DNA from 2 places in the Arthrobacter sp. SLBN-112 genome. Region 1 is predicted to be linked to the other one. Evidence: riboswitches for the same ligand, from Rfam matches in the RefSeq annotation. Region 1 holds a riboswitch; the other holds the start of a gene.
The links. A riboswitch is a leader RNA that binds a small molecule or an ion and turns the genes downstream of it on or off. The one in region 1 is predicted to bind S-adenosylmethionine.
Positions count from the first base shown of each region.

Region 2: it holds a riboswitch for S-adenosylmethionine, as region 1 does, so the genes downstream of both, QF050_RS11450 (aminotransferase class V-fold PLP-dependent enzyme) here and QF050_RS00940 (cobalamin-independent methionine synthase II family protein) in region 1, are expected to answer to the same signal.

Region 1 covers NZ_JAUSXY010000001.1:203,592-211,357, forward strand. The annotation lists gene QF050_RS00905 (MmcQ/YjbR family DNA-binding protein) at 1-24, opposite strand, end outside; gene QF050_RS00910 (2-oxoglutarate and iron-dependent oxygenase domain-containing protein) at 70-1,098, shown strand; gene QF050_RS00915 (CoA-binding protein) at 1,095-1,520, opposite strand; gene QF050_RS00920 (hypothetical protein) at 1,581-2,498, opposite strand; gene QF050_RS00925 (sigma-70 family RNA polymerase sigma factor) at 2,495-3,046, opposite strand; gene QF050_RS00930 (DUF1508 domain-containing protein) at 3,277-3,675, opposite strand; gene QF050_RS00935 (adenylosuccinate synthase) at 3,935-5,224, opposite strand; SAM riboswitch class I at 5,495-5,599, shown strand; gene QF050_RS00940 (cobalamin-independent methionine synthase II family protein) at 5,612-6,820, shown strand; gene QF050_RS00945 (uracil-DNA glycosylase) at 7,032-7,664, shown strand; gene QF050_RS00950 (DUF3151 domain-containing protein) at 7,753-7,766, opposite strand, start outside.
Region 2 covers NZ_JAUSXY010000001.1:2,434,703-2,442,468, forward strand. The annotation lists gene QF050_RS11445 (class I SAM-dependent methyltransferase) at 1-365, opposite strand, end outside; partial or broken gene QF050_RS11450 (aminotransferase class V-fold PLP-dependent enzyme) at 462-1,881, opposite strand; SAM riboswitch class IV at 1,919-2,032, opposite strand; gene hisN (histidinol-phosphatase) at 2,174-2,998, opposite strand; gene rsgA (ribosome small subunit-dependent GTPase A) at 3,043-4,158, opposite strand; gene aroA (3-phosphoshikimate 1-carboxyvinyltransferase) at 4,142-5,530, opposite strand; gene QF050_RS11470 (DoxX family protein) at 5,537-6,085, opposite strand; gene QF050_RS11475 (sigma-70 family RNA polymerase sigma factor) at 6,362-7,135, shown strand; gene rsrA (mycothiol system anti-sigma-R factor) at 7,132-7,392, shown strand; gene QF050_RS20340 (50S ribosomal protein bL37) at 7,512-7,586, opposite strand; gene QF050_RS11485 (PadR family transcriptional regulator) at 7,705-7,766, opposite strand, start outside.

The sequences.
Region 1 (7,766 bases):
ATTCCTCAGCTCAGTTGGGTCCATGAAGGAAGCCTATAAAGCCGGCCTGCGCGGTGCTAGTCTGCGAGCATGTCACACGACCAGGGCGCCATACCTGTTCTGGACCTGCGTTCCGCACGGCGGGCGGACGGCTCTTTCAGCCCGGAATTCATCGAACAGCTGCGTCACGCCACACACACTGTCGGGTTCTTCCAAATCACTGGATACGGCGGCCGGCCCGGGCAGGCCGAACAGCTCCTGGACATCATCCGGCGCTTCTTCAGCCTGCCCCTGGATGAACGGATGAAGCTGGACAACCGTTTGTCACCGCACTTCCGCGGCTACACCCGGATGGGCACGGAAATCACGCAGGGGCGTGCGGACGCCCGGGAGCAGATCGACTATTCGCCGGACCGCGAGCCGGTCACGGAGTTTCCGGCAGACCAGCCGTACTGGCTTTTGCAGGGCCCCAACCTCTGGCCCGGCGAGGCGTTCCCCGAACTCCGGCCGGCTGCCATGGAATGGGCCGCACTGATGTCCGGTGTGGGCATGGAACTGCTGCGGGCCATTGCGGTCTCGCTGCAGCTGCCCGAAGACTACTTCGACGGACCTTTCCGGGATGCCCCCGCGTGGATGGGCAAGCTGGTGCACTATGTGGGCGGCGTGGTGGAAGCCGCGGGTGACCAGGGCGTGGGCTCGCACGCGGACTACGGCTTCGTAACCCTGTTGCTGCAGGACAATGTGGGGGGACTTGAAGTGCTGCCGCCGGGAACCAGCCGTTGGCTGCCGGTGGAACCGCTGCCGGGCGCGCTGGTGGTGAACCTGGGCGAGATGCTGGAAGTAGCCACCGAGGGGTACCTGGCTGCCACCATCCACCGAGTCCAGGCGCCGCCACCGGGCGTTGACCGCTACTCGGTACCGTTCTTCTGGTCGCCCCGGCTGGACGCGGTGATCCAGCCGGTCCCCCTGGCACCGGAACTGAAGGCCGCGGCACGAGGCATCACTGATGATCCGTCCAATCCCCTGTTGGCGTCCTTCGGCCTGAACATGCTCAAAGGACGCATGCGCGCGCACCCGGATGTCACCGAACGGCATTATCCGGAGCTGATGAAGCGCTAGAGGTTGTACTTCCAGGCCAGTTGCGCCGGGCAGGCGTTCATCACCACGTCCAGGCCTGCTGCCTTGGCGCGTTCCGCCGCGGCTTCGTCGATGACCCCCAGCTGCAGCCAGACGGCTTTGGCGCCCGTGGCAATGGCCTGGTCCACCACGTCACCCACCCGCTGCGAGTTCACAAAGCAGTCCACGACGTCGATGGGCCGCTTTTCCGCAGGTATGTCGGCGAGGGTGCGGTACCCGGTTTCGCCGTGCACGGGTTCGCCGGGCAGGTTGACGGGGATGATTTCCATGCCGAGCTTGTCGCGGATGAACAGCGAGGTATCGTAGGCGGCGCGCCACTCATTGGTGGTCAGGCCCACGATGGCCCAGCGCCCCTGGGTACGCATGAGGCGTTCGATGACTGCGGGATCGTTGGTGTGGCCCATGCGATCAGCCTACGCTGCGCTTTCGGGTCCGTCCGCCCCAGCCAATGTCGGGTTCCCGGTCTATTTCGCCGGGGATTCCGGCTTCCGGCCGCTGCCCTGGCCCGGCGCCTCGACCGCTGGGGCAGGCGCATCACCCGTCCTGGGCGCGGCTGCGCCTGGTCCGCCCTGGCCCGGTGCGGGGGTATCCGCCGCGGTCGCGTCCGGCTTGCCTGCTGCGGGCGTGCCCGTTGGTGCGGTGTCCGCCGCGGGTGCGGCACCGCCGTCGTTCTGGCTCCGGCCCTTCCCGTCCGTCCCGCCTCCCGCGGCAGCGGGCAACGCCGCCCCTGCCGGTCCCGGCACACAGGCTCCCTGGCCGCTGCCGGCGTCGTGCCTGGCGGGTCCGCCGCAGCTTCGCAAGCCGCCGTGGCCGGTCACTCCGGCGGGGTCTTCCAGAAGCCGGGACGACCGGCTTCCGGCATGCGTGGCCGCAGCGGGTGCAACTGACGAAACCGGATCCGGGATGTCCCCGCCGGCGGCAAGCCACGGCGACGTGTCACCGCCCCCAGCGGCCGATGCACTGGCCGACGGCGCACTCCACGGGGGAGTCCAGTCCGCCAGCAATTGCTGCATCGTTCCGCTCCCGGGTGCGGAGGTGCTGGCGGCCACACCGCCAACGCCCAATCCCATCCCGGCCACCAGAACCAGGCCCAGCGCGGTGGGGCGGTGGCGCCGCCGCCGGCGGCGCGTGAGGTCGTCGTCCGGCTGCTCCGGGGATGGAGGATGTTCCACGGCCGGAGGATGTTCCACGGCGTCTCCGTCTCCGGCCGTGCCGGCTGGAGCCAGCAGAGCGGCGAGTTCCGCGCCGGGTGCGGGCGCGGGGAGCGATGCCAGCGCACCAAGTGAGAGCAGCGCGTCGCGGAGGTCCGGGTCGTCACCGCAACCGGCGTCCTGGAGCATGTCGTCGACAAGGGAGACAAGGTTCCCTGATGGTGGCGTCATGGCGCGAGGTACTCCTTCACTGCGGCGAGGTCCCGGAGTTTGAGCAGCGCACGGCGCTGGAGCTGCTTCACGGAGCCGGCGCTCTTATTCATGGCCTCCGCCGTCTCTTCCACGGTCAGGCCTCCCACCAAACGAAGCGAGAGTACTTCGCGCTGGTCTTGGGGCAGTCCGGACAGGAGTCCCCGGACCTCACCGGGCGAGATGTTTTGCAGAGCTTCTTTTTCGGCCGAGGTCTCTTCGCGCTGGTCGAGTTCGGGCTCGAACGGCAGCTTTACCGGGTGACGGCTTTGGCGCCGGTGATCGTCCACCATGCGGGCGTGGGCAACGCTGAAGATGAACGTCCGCAGCCCGGCCTTTCCTCCACGCACGGTGTCCAGGCGGGGCAGGACGGAAAGGAACACTTCCTGCATGGCCGCCTCCGGATCCTCGACGCCACGGGCCGCAAGGTAGCCCAGGACTTGTGATGCGTACGTTTTGTAGACGAGGCTGAGGGCAGCAGGTCCGGGGACGGCGTGGTCCGGGGCCGCATCTGTCTGTGCATCGGTCACTGACGTGGTGCTTTCAATCAAAAAGGGCGTCGGCAAAGGAAGCGTCTCACATGGATCCGGAACGCTGCTCTTACTTTACCCTTCGGTAACCTCGCTGGCCGGTGACCGCCACGGGACGCCGCCCGCGCAGCGGCCTTGCCAAGAGATCAAAAGGGCCGGCCTGGAACGTGATGGGGGACAGGTTCCAGACCGGCACTTCATAGGGGTAATCGCTGCGGACCCCGGAAGGGTTACGCCCGCCCAAAAGTTTTTTTGAATTTTTTTCGGCCGGTCCTCAGCGGGCTGCCGTCCTGCTCCAACGCGGCGCCGTGGCCTGCCTCCGCGGCGCCTTCGCCAGTGCGTAGGCGTGCAGCCTCACCAGGCAGCCGCTGGTCATCGCAAGCGGGCACGACGACGGCGGGGAGCTCGTCTGGAACAGCGTTGGCGGCGGGACGGGACTCTCCCCCGGTGGGGCTGAGATCGGTCACCAGGCCTGTCCCGGCACATTCACGCACTGCTGCGATACCCGCAGCTACCGCAGCTTTGTCCTCGAACCCTTGCGAGACAGCCATGACCGACCCGTCGGGCCCCAGCAGCCGGAACCTGTAGAGCATCTCCGGATCAAGAAAAACTTCGAAGTTTCCTGCCACGGCATGTCCTTCCGGTCTGGTGTCTTCAACCGGCGACGGCTCTCTGCGGGGTGCATCCCTGCACCGCCAAAAAGCATGTTGGAACCGTCCGCTGATCAGTTCAAATGGTGTTAACGAGTCTGGCTGCGGCGCCTGCAGGCCTACAAGCCCTGTCGCGTTAAGCCTGTGTAAATTACTGCCCACGCCGGCAAACGCCAGCGGCGGCCCACCTGCAAAAGGTGGGCCGCCGCCGTCGTCTGCCGTGTTCCGGACCAACGTGTCAGTCGTTGATGAGGTCGTTCACCACGATGGTCTGGTCCCGGTCCGGGCCAACGCCAATAGCGGAGAACCGGGTTCCGGACAGCTTCTCCAGCGCCAGCACGTAGTTCCTGGCGTTTTCCGGGAGGTCCGCGAGGGTGCGGGCAGCGGTGATGTCCTCGGTCCAGCCGTCGAAGTACTCGAAGATGGGCTTGGCGTGGTGGAATTCGGTCTGCGTCATGGGCATCTCGTCGTGGCGGACGCCGTCAACGTCGTAGGCCACGCACACAGGGATCTGTTCGATGCCGGTCAGTACGTCCAGCTTGGTCACGAAGTAGTCCGTGAAGCCGTTCACGCGGGACGCATGGCGGGCCAGGACGGCGTCGTACCAGCCGCAGCGGCGCGGGCGCCCGGTGTTGACGCCGAACTCACCGCCGGTTTTCTGCAGGTACATGCCCATCTCGTCGAAGAGTTCGGTGGGGAACGGGCCCGCACCCACGCGGGTGGTGTAGGCCTTGATGATGCCGATGGAGCGGGAGATCCGGGTGGGACCGATGCCGGAGCCCACTGATGCGCCGCCCGCGGTCGGGTTCGAGGAGGTCACGAACGGGTAGGTTCCGTGGTCGACGTCCAGGAACGTGGCCTGGCCGCCTTCCATCAGGACTACCTTGCCCTCATCCAGGGCGGTGTTCAGGACCAGCGTGCTGTCGATGACCAGCGGGCGGAGGCGGTCGGCAAAGGACAGGAAGTACTCAACGATCTCGTCCACCACAACACCGCGGCGGTTGTAGACCTTGACCAGGAGTTCGTTCTTCTGGCGCAGCGAGCCTTCCACCTTCTGGCGAAGGATGGACTCGTCGAAGACGTCCTGGACACGGATGCCCAGCCGGGCCACCTTGTCCATGTAGGCGGGGCCAATGCCGCGGCCGGTGGTTCCGATGGCGCGGCTGCCGAGGAAGCGTTCGGTCACTTTGTCCAGCACCTGGTGGTACGGGGCCACCAGGTGGGCGTTGGCGGATACGCGCAGCCGCGAGGTATCGGCGCCGCGGGCCTGGAGTCCCTCGATCTCCTGGAAAAGGGCTTCGAGGTTCACCACGCAGCCATTGCCGATGATGGGGACCGCGTTGGGGCTGAGAATGCCTGCCGGCAGCAGTTTGAGTTCGTACTTTTCACCGCCTACGACGACGGTGTGCCCGGCGTTGTTGCCGCCGTTGGGCTTGACGACGTAATCAACACGGCCGCCCAGAAGGTCGGTGGCCTTGCCTTTTCCTTCGTCGCCCCACTGGGCTCCTACGATCACAATTGCTGGCATGGGATCCTCCCCCATTCGTTCGGGCTGCCCGGGTCCGGCCGCGGGGAGCGGACCTGCGCAGCGCCGTTCATGAGAATGCCCCGAACAGACCGGCCTTCGCCGGACCGCAAGGCGGCGCAGCGACGCAAGAGTTCCGGGGCTCTTACCACCCAAGTTTAGCGGATCAGGCACTTTGTCCACTCGATGGGCCCGCCGCGGCCCCGCAATGGCGGTCCGCCACATTCTGAACCGCATTTGCCCCTGACCACGCTCCTGGATTTAAGTGGGAGTGGACCATCCGGAGCGGCTGAGAGACCTGGCTCAATGACGCCGCAGCAACCACGGCCCGGCAGGAAAGCTGCCGGCCGAAGGTGCTACTGCCAGGACCGATGGAAGGAAGATTCCAGCATGCCCCTGAACACCGACCACATTCGCGCCACCCACGCCGGGTCCTTGCCCCGCACCCCTGAACTCATCGCGGCCAACACCGCAAAAGAATCCGACGGCATCACTCCGGCGTTCCTGGAGCTCCTGGAGAACTCCGTTGTGGACGTGGTCCAGCGCCAGAAGGACCTGGGAGTCGACATCCCCAACGACGGCGAGTACGGGCACACGATGTCCAACTCCGTTGATTACGGGGCCTGGTGGAACTACTCCTTTGCCCGGCTCGGCGGCCTGGAGCCAACCAACGTGGACCGCTGGGCAGAAGCCGATGTCCGGCGTTCCTCCCCCGGAAACGTTGTCCTGACGTCATTCCCCGACCGGCGCGACCGGCAGGCGTTCAATGAGGCATACAACGACCCCTCCTCAGGGATCCTGGCGCACCGGAAGAGCGTGTCCCAGCCCAAGATCGCCGGGCCCCTGACCTACACCGGCCATGACCTGGTGGCCTCGGACATCAAGAACCTGAAGACCGGGCTCGCCGCGGCCGGCCTCGCTGAGGGATTCGTGGCCTCGCTCTCCCCCGGTTCCTGCGCCCGCGTAGCCAACGAGTACTACAAGAGCGATGAGGAACTTGTCTACGCCTGCGCCGATGCCATGCGCGAGGAATACAAGGCCATCATCGACGCCGGCCTGACGGTCCAGCTCGACGATCCGTCCCTGGCCGAAAGCTGGGACCAGATCAACCCGGAGCCGTCCCTGGAGGACTACCTGAAGTTCATCCAGCTGCGTGTGGAGGCCACCAACTGGGCGTTGCGGGACCTCCCGCAGGAACAGATCCGCTTGCACGTTTGCTGGGGCTCCTGGCACGGCCCGCACACCACGGACATCCCGCTCGCTGACATCATCGGCTCCGTACTTCAGGTCAATGCCGGCGCGTACTCCTTCGAGGCCGCCAATGTCCGGCACGAACACGAATGGCGGGTATGGGAAGAGACCACACTTCCCGAGGGCAAAGTGATCATCCCCGGCGTCGTCTCGCACGCCACCAATGTGGTGGAGCACCCGGACGTGGTGGCGGACCGCATTGTCCGTTTTGCCGAGCTGGTGGGCCGGGAAAGCGTCATCGCATCGACCGACTGCGGCCTGGGCGGCAGGGTGCACCCGCAGATCGCGTACGCCAAACTGGAGGCTCTTGGCGAGGGTGCTCGCCGCGCCACGAAGCGCCTCTGGTAGCTTTCCTCCCGTTCCGGACACGACCGCCGGTCCAATGCGCCACGAATGAGGTGCGCTGGACCGGCGTTTCGTTTCCCCGGGCTTGGTAAACTTACAGAGGCCGACCCGGAATCGGCCCACCCCAACTAACCACCGTTGATGAGCCGCGCCGGCGTGCGCCCATTTTCACCGGTGGACGCAACATCAATCCCCGCAGGAGAACCAGCCCTTCATGACCGCACTGGCCCCCGAAACATTCCACGAACAGCTCATGAGCCGCCGCTACGAAGACAGCGTTGCCGCTGTCAACGAGCTGTGTGATTCCCTGCAGGAAGCAAAGCCCGGAACCGTGGTGCCCTACGTGGACCCAATGCACGATGTTGAGGAATGCCGCATCATCAGCCTGTACTCCAACATTGGCGAGATGGACCCGTCCGGTTTCATCACCGCCGGTGACCAGGACGCCGCTACCCGCATGCTCGGCATCCAGTGGAAGCTGGGCCTGCGCCCGGAATTCGTGATGCCCTGGAACGTGCACCCGTGGCACGTCCCAGGCGTTGCCAACGGCAAATTCACCCCGGACCAGGTGCAGGCAGGTTTGAAGCCGCTGCTGAAGTTCCTGGCCCTCGTCCCGCGCGCCTCGGTGATCGTGGCGCACGGCACCGAGGCCAACCGCCTGGCAAACCTGCTGCTGAAGACCGAAGTCCCCTTGCTGTGGCGCCGCGGCCTGAAGACCTACAAGGTCCGTTCCCTGAGCGGACGCGCCTTCGCAGGCTCCCCGGCGCGCCAGGAGGAGTTCCTGGAGGACATGCGGACGGCCTACGCGGACGCCATGGCACGCACGGGCATCGCGAACGTGGCATAGCCAACAGCTTCAAACAGACGACGGCGGGTTGTCACCTTTCCAAAGAAAGGTGACCACCCGCCGTCGGGCGTTTAAAGCCTGGGAATCTTTAGGTGCCCTCGA
Region 2 (7,766 bases), 2.2 Mb from region 1:
GGGTCGCACCAGTGCCAGGCCTGGGCCACGGTGACGACGTCGAAGCGGGCGGCGGGCAGGCCCGTCGCCTCCGCGGTCCCGGTCACAGCCGTGGCAGCGGGGCAGTGCGCCGCCAGTTGGTTGAGCATGTCCGCGGAGGGGTCGACGGCGGTTACCTCCAGGCCCAGGTCCAGCAGCAAGGCAGTGAACTTTCCGGTACCGGCGCCGACGTCGAGGGCGTCCCGGGCGTGGGCCGGTACCAGCCATCGGGCTGAGTCCTCGGGGTATCCAGGCCTGACGCGCTGGTAGTGCCTCCCGCCATCCTGGAAACTCTGGCCAAGTTCCCGCCGGCGACCATGATCAAGCTTGGGGCCACCCCGAACCACGCGTGGACTCCTTCGATTCCGCCTGTTGATGTCCCTCGAATTTACCGCACGCCCGGCCAAAGGCCGTGCACACGACCAGGAACGGAAGGCTTTGGGTTAGTCGTCGATGCAGGGGGCGGCGCCGGCCGTACCCGGTGTATTGGGGGCCCAGTGCGGGTAGGTGCGGGAATCGTTGGCGGGCACCCAGCGGCCTGCGTCCACCACGTAGTCCCAGCCCAGTCCGCCGCCGCGCAGCGCGCGGATGCCGGCCAGGAGGCGTTCGGCGTCCTCCAGCCGGGATCCGACGCCGAAACTCGCCCGGAGGGATCCGTTCGGCAGGCCCAGGCGCTTCAGCAGCGGGTGGGCGCAGAAACGTCCGTCACGCAGGCCCACGCCGTGCTCCGCCGAAAGGTAGGCGGCCACCAGCCCGGCGTCGTAGCCTGCAACCGAGAAATTGACCACACCGATGGTGTCCGTTTCCGGATTGGTGTCCTTGAAGATTCTGGTGGACCGTCACGCCGTCGATGCCCTGCAGGCCCTCCACCAGGAACGAGCGGATGGCCGATTCGTGGGCATGCCACCGGGACTGGTCCAGTTCGGCGATCACCTGGGTGGCGCGCGCCAGGGTGGCTGCGCCAAGCACATTGGGTGAGCCGCCCTCGTGGCGGGCCGGGCCGGTGGCCCAGCTGACGCCGTCGAGCCTTGCTTCCTTCACGGCGCCGCCGCCGGCAAGGTGGGGGACACCGGCGTCCAGCCAGTCCGGACGTCCCACCAGGACGCCTGCGCCGAACGGTGCGTAGAGCTTATGGCCGGAGAACGCAAGGTAATCGACGTCGTCCGTGCTGATGTCCACCCGCCGGTGCGGCGCAAGCTGGGCGGCGTCTACCACAATCCGTGCGCCGTGCTGGTGCGCCAGTGCGGCCAATGCCCGGATGGGGAGGATCTCGCCGGTGACGTTGGAGGCGCCGGTGACGGCCAGCAGGCTGACCCCGCCCTGCTCCAGTTCAGCGCGGACGGCCTCCAGCGTGCCGCTGATGGTGTCCGCGGCGACGATGCTGCGGTGCGGGACGCCCTGCCACGGCAGGAGGTTGGCGTGGTGTTCGATGTCCAGGTACAGGACATCTCCGGCGGGGCGGCCGTCGGCCAACGGCAGGCAGCCGGCCAGCAGGTTCAGCGAGTCGGTGGTGTTGCGGGTGAAGATGACCGAATCATCGGGTCGACCTCCTACGAACTCGCGGACAATGCTGCGTGCGTTTTCATACACCGAGGTGCTGATCTGGGATGCATACCCGGCGCCGCGGTGGACACTCGCGTAGTAGGGGAGGATCTCGTTCAGGTACGCGGACACCACGGACAGTGCCGGGGCGGAGGCGCCGTAGTCGAGGTTTGCGTAGCGGACGTGGCCGCCGGAAATCAGGGGCGCCTGGATTTCGGCGCCGGTGACCGCGGCGAGGGGTCGGCCGGCAATGACCTGGCGCGGATCCGGCGCGGCTGCGTTGGCGATGGCGGACTGGGGGGAGACGGTGGCAGTTGTCACAGAGACCTCACTTGGATACAGGACTCCGGCATGGTGGAATCCGCGCTTGCCGTATCCGCTCCGGACCGGCCTGGTCGTCACCCGGGGCACCCCACCGCGAATGGAGGGTTGCCGGCCAGCAAACCGGGGTTTTGCGCTGGCACTCGTGACCTGGATAAAAGCGTAGAACATGGGGTGGCCAGGACTAAAGCCGCGGCAATTGTTAAGGCCTTTGTTACGTCCTGCCGAAGAAACGGCCGCGGACGCCCCCGAAAGGAGGCGTCCGGCGTCGTATTATTCGATTCTTCCGCGGTCAGGGAGCCTGCTGCAGGAGGTCGTCGAGTTCCGGGTTCAGTCGGTGCAGCACCTCTGAGTGCAGGATCGAGTTCGTGGCCAGGGCATTGCCGCCGAACGGGCCGTCCTCGCCTTCGAGGGAGGTGAAGCGGCCGCCGGCCTCCACCACGATCGGCACCAGGGCAGCCATGTCGTACAAGTTCAGTTCGGGTTCGCAGGCGATGTCCACCGAGCCTTCGGCCACCATGCAGTAGGACCAGAAGTCCCCGTACGCCCGGGTCCGCCAGACGTCCTCCGTCAGGCCCAGGAATTCGTCAAGGTTTCCGCGTTCCTTCCAGCCGCCCAGGCTGGAGTAGGAGAGGGAGGCGTCGGACAGGTTGGAGACGTTGGAGACCCGGAGCCGGGTGGCGGCGGCCAGGGACCTGCCCATGTAGGCGCCCATGCCTTTGGCCGCCCACCAGCGCTTGCCCAGGGCCGGTGCGCTGACGACGCCCACCACGGGCTCGCCCTCGTCCACCAGGGCGATCAGCGTGGCCCACACCGGGACGCCGCGGACGAAGTTCTTGGTCCCGTCGATGGGATCGATGATCCAGCGCCGCGAGCCGTGGCCGGTGCTGCCGAATTCCTCGCCCAGGACTGCATCGCGGGGCCGGGAGCGGGAGAGCTGGCCGCGGATGGCCTCCTCGGCCGCCTTGTCGGCGTCGGTGACCGGCGTCAGGTCCGGCTTGGTCTCGACGTGGAGGTCCAGGGCCTTGAAGCGGCTCATCGTCTGGTCATCCACGGAGTCGGCCAGGACATGGGCCAGGCGCAGGTCATCGTTGTAACTCGAAGCGGGTTGGATCATGGTTCCAAACTACCGTCTGCGTGCGTTTCTGCCGGGAGAACGCGTCAGTTGACGCTGCCGAGCTCCTTGGTTTCCTGTGCTTCCATCCTCGGGTCCGCGCCGAGCAGCCTCCTTAGGGACGCCAGCCGGGCCGGTCCCGTGGGACCGGCGTGCCCGCCGTTCACCCAATCATCCAGTCCGCAGTTAACCGCCGTTGCCGTGTGTTTGCAGCCGCGCTCGCAGTTTTCGATGCCGGGGGAGAGGTCCGGGAATGAGCGCAGGATCCTGTCCGGATCCACGTGTGCAAGGCCAAAGGAACGGATACCGGGGGTGTCAATGATCCAGCTGCCGGGCGGCGCGTCCGCCAGCCGCAGCGCCAGCGCCGAGGACGACGTGTGCCGGCCGCGCCCGGTGACCGCGTTCACCCCGCCGGTGGCCCGCTCCGCACCCGTCAACGCGTTGACCATGGTGGACTTGCCGACGCCGGAGTGCCCGAGCATGACAGTGACCGTGCCGTCCAGGTGGGCGCGGAGGGCTGCCACCGCGGCGCTGTCCAGCCGGGCGGAGAGGCCGTCGTCGGACCGTGCGTCGATCCCCGAAGCCTGTGCGTCCGCGGTCTTGCTGATGATCACCGGGAAGTCCAGGTGCGTGTAGTTGGAGAGCAGCTCCGCCGGGTCCTTGACGTCGGCCTTGGTCACCAGCAGGATCGGCTCGATCCCGGCGTCGTAGGCCGCCACCAGGGCGCGGTCGATGAACCCGGTGCGTGGCTCGGGGTTGGCTGCTGCCACCACGATCACCAGTTGGTCGGCGTTCGCGACGACGGCCCGCTCTATGGGATCCGTGTCGTCGGCGCTGCGGCGAAGGAGGGTGCGGCGGTCCTGGATCTTCACCAGTCGTGCCAGCGTGTCCGGGGCTCCGGAGACGTCGCCCACCAGGGAGACGAAGTCGCCTGCCACGACAGGATTGCGGCGAAGCTCGCGGGCCCGTGCAGCGATGACCACGCGCTCATTCTCCGAGTCCTCGCCCACCACCGCGGTGTACCGGCCACGGTCCACCGTGATGATGCGGCCGGTCACGGCGTCGTCGTGGCTGGGACGGTCTTTGGTGCGCGGCCTGGAGCCTTTCTTGCTGGGGCGGATCCGGACGTCCGATTCGTCCCAGGAATCAGTGCTCCGCGCCACTGCCGCGCCCTTCCGGTCCGGCTGCGGACGTGCCTTCCTGGGCGAGCATGCCTGCCCAAAGCTGCGGAAAATCGGGCATGGTCTTGGCGGTAGTGGCAATGTCCTCCACTTGGACGCCCTGCACCGCCAGGCCCAGGATTGCACCGGCCGTGGCCATGCGGTGGTCCGCGTAGCTGTGCACGACGCCGGCGTGCAGCCGGGCGGGGCGGATGAGCAGTCCGTCGGGGGTTTCCTCGGCGTCACCGCCAAGCCGGTTGATCTCCGCCACCAGCGCGGCGAGCCTGTCTGTTTCGTGTCCGCGCAGGTGCGCGATCCCGGTGAGCCGGGAGGGTCCCGCAGCCAAGGCGCACAGCGCAGCGACAGTCGGGGCGAGCTCGCTGGTGTCCGCGAAGTCGCCGCCCTTGATCTCCGGGCCGCCGGTGACGGTCAGGACGCCGCCGGCCAGCGTCACGGTGGCGCCCATGCTGGTGAGGATGCTGCGCCACAGGTCGCCCACCTGCTGGGTTTCCGCCGGCCAGTTGGGGATCCGGACTGTTCCCCGCGAGGCCAGGGCCGCCGCAAGGAAGGGGCCCGCATTGGACAGGTCCTGTTCGATCCGCTGGTCGAAGGCGCGGATGGGTCCGGGCGCCACCACCCAGTGGTTGGGCACGGAGTCGTCCACTGACACGCCTGCGCCGCGCAGGACTGCGACCGTCATGTTGATGTGGTCCAGGCTGGGGACCGGTTTGCCGACGTGCTCAAGGTGCAGGCCGTCGTCGAACCTTGCCCCCACGAGCAGGAGCGCGGAGACAAACTGGGACGAAGCGCTGGCGTCGATCACCAGGTGGCCGCCGCGGACTGAGCCCGTGCCCTCCACGACGAACGGGAGGGAGGACGGGTCGGTGCCGTCTTCGGCTGAGACAACGACGCCCAGGGCCTTGAGGGCCTCGATGATGGTCCCCATGGGACGCTTACGGGCGTGCGGGTCGCCGTCGAACACGCTGGCGCCGTTGCGGAGCGCTGCGAGCGGCGGGACGAACCGCATGACCGTGCCTGCCAGCCCGCAGTCGATCCTGGTCAGCGTTGCCGGCGCGGACGCGGGCAGCGGAACCACCTCCAGGTCAGGGCCGAAGGTTCCGTCGCCTGGGACCTCCGTGATGGTGGCGCCAAGCTGCCGCAGTGCATCGATCATCAGCGCGGAATCCCTGGAGTGCAGGGGCGCCCGCAAGCGGGACGGTCCATCCGCCAACGCTGCCAGTACCAGGTACCTGTTGGTCAGGGATTTCGAGCCGGGCACCGTCACGGTGGCATTGATGGGCCGGGATGCGAAAGGTGCGTCCCAGTGCTGGACAGGTGTTGCGGAAGCGTCCCGGGCGGCAGTTGCTGCGGTCATTCGTGCTTATGCTCCCGTGGCGTGATCGACGGCGCGGCGTACGGCCTTGTCTGCTTTGTGCAGCTTCTTGTTCGTGGTCTTGCGCGCGTCTGCGGCCAGGTGCGATGCGTTCCGGCGGGCGCCTGCGGCCAGGTGCTCGGCGCGCCAGGCCAGGCCCGGCTTGCCTGCGGTGTCCACCGACGCGAGCAACGCACCGCCGCTGAGGGACAGGTTCTTGAGCAGCTGGTTCCGGCGGTTCTCGCGCCCATCCTTGCTGCTGATGTCCGCGCTGCGCCATTCAACGAACGTGTTCAGCAGGGAAACCACCGTCAGCAGGGATGCGGAGAGCCTGGAAAACTTTCCGAGGCCAAACAGGACGCCGGCGCCCACCTGGGTTCCGCCGATCACACGGGCAAGGGTCTTCTCGCTGGCCTGGAAGGGAAGCGATGCCGCGGCCTTGCGCAATAAGGGTGAGAGCTGCTGCGCAGTATCGTCGGAGTTCCTGAGCTTATCCAGCCCGGCAATGACAAAACTGGAAGCGAGCATGGGCCGTGCGAGCGTGCGGACAAAGGACATGGATTTCCTCCTGGCTGGACGGACCGCGGAACGCGGCGGAGTCGGTCCTAGTCTTGCACTTTTGGGGAATATTTGCCTGCGGGAAGGGGTTATGGCTGACGGGTCGCTGACACGCGGCCAAACGATCATCCACCCGATACAGAGCGGAGTTGGCCCTTGGCGAAGGTGTTGGACGGGACGAGGCCGGCCGGTCCGGTGGCAGCGGAAGCGCTGGCTGCCGAGCCGCTGGAGTACGGCACGCCCCGGGCGGGAAGCCTGACAGTAGACTTGAAGGCAATGAGCACCCTGGATCCGGCCATCGCGGCCATGTATGACGCAACACCTGGCGCAGCGAACGGCTCGGCAGGGGCCCCGCCCGCATCCGCGGCGCAGCCGGAGGTGCGCACCACTGCCGAAGGGGCGGGCACCGAAGACGCCGCCCTTGACGTTGCCGCGGAGACCGTCGAAGAACGCCGCCAGCGCTTCGAACGGGACGCCATGCAGTACGTCGACCAGCTGTACTCTGCTGCCATGCGCATGGCACGGAACCCGTCAGATGCAGAGGACCTGGTCCAGGAGGCCTACACCAAGGCATTTTCGGCGTTCCACCAGTACAAGCCGGGCACGAACCTCAAAGCGTGGCTGTACCGGATCCTGACCAACACCTACATCAACCTCTACCGCAAGAGGCAGCGCGAGCCGCTTCAGTCCAACTCGGACACGATCGAGGACTGGCAGCTCGCGCGTGCGGAGTCACATACCTCTAGCGGACTTCGATCGGCCGAGGCAGAGGCGTTGGACCACCTCCCGGATTCGGACGTCAAGCGGGCGCTCCAGGACATTCCGGAGGAATTCCGATTGGCGGTGTACTTCGCAGACGTCGAGGGCTACGCCTACAAGGAAATCTCAGACATCATGAATACGCCCATCGGCACTGTGATGTCCCGGCTCCACCGCGGCCGGAGAATGTTGCGGGACATGCTCGCGGAATACGCCGCCGAGCGAGGATTCAAAACAGCCGCAGATGCATCGGATGCGGCAGGAAGCAAATCACAGGAGAACAGGAAATGAGCGACTGCCAGGGATTGGGCGATTGCGACGACGCCCGGATGCAACGCATCTACGAGTACCTTGACGGGGCGCTGACCCGCGAGGACCTTACCGAAATCAAGAACCACCTTGACGACTGCCCCGAGTGCACGCAGCAGTACGACCTGGAGTGCGTTATCCGCAACATGGTCAAGCGCTCCTGCACGGAGTCCGCTCCGGACAACCTGAAGAACGCCATCCTGGACCGGATCCACGCCATCCGCCCTGTGGAGGCCTAGGAACGCGGGAGGCCCAGGCACGCGCCGCACCAGCGGGCAACATCCGCAGACAGCAAAGGACCCCGGAAGCCGAATGGCTTGCGGGGTCCTTTGCTTGAACCGTAGTCCCTGGCATTTGCCTAGGTGTTGGGGCGCTTCCCGTGGTTCGCGCCGCCACGCTTACGGTCACGACGCTTGCGTGCACGCTTGCTCATAGCTGGCCTCCTTACTGTTGGTACTCAAAAGAGCTGCCCTCCAGTCTCCCACATGATGCGGCGGCCCGCGAACCGGAACGGGCGGATGACCTGCGGCGGTGCGCCCAGGGCGACGGTCCTAGTGCTGGAGCGTGTTGCTGATCGCCACGCGGGCTTGTTCCAGGACGGTCCGGACATTTT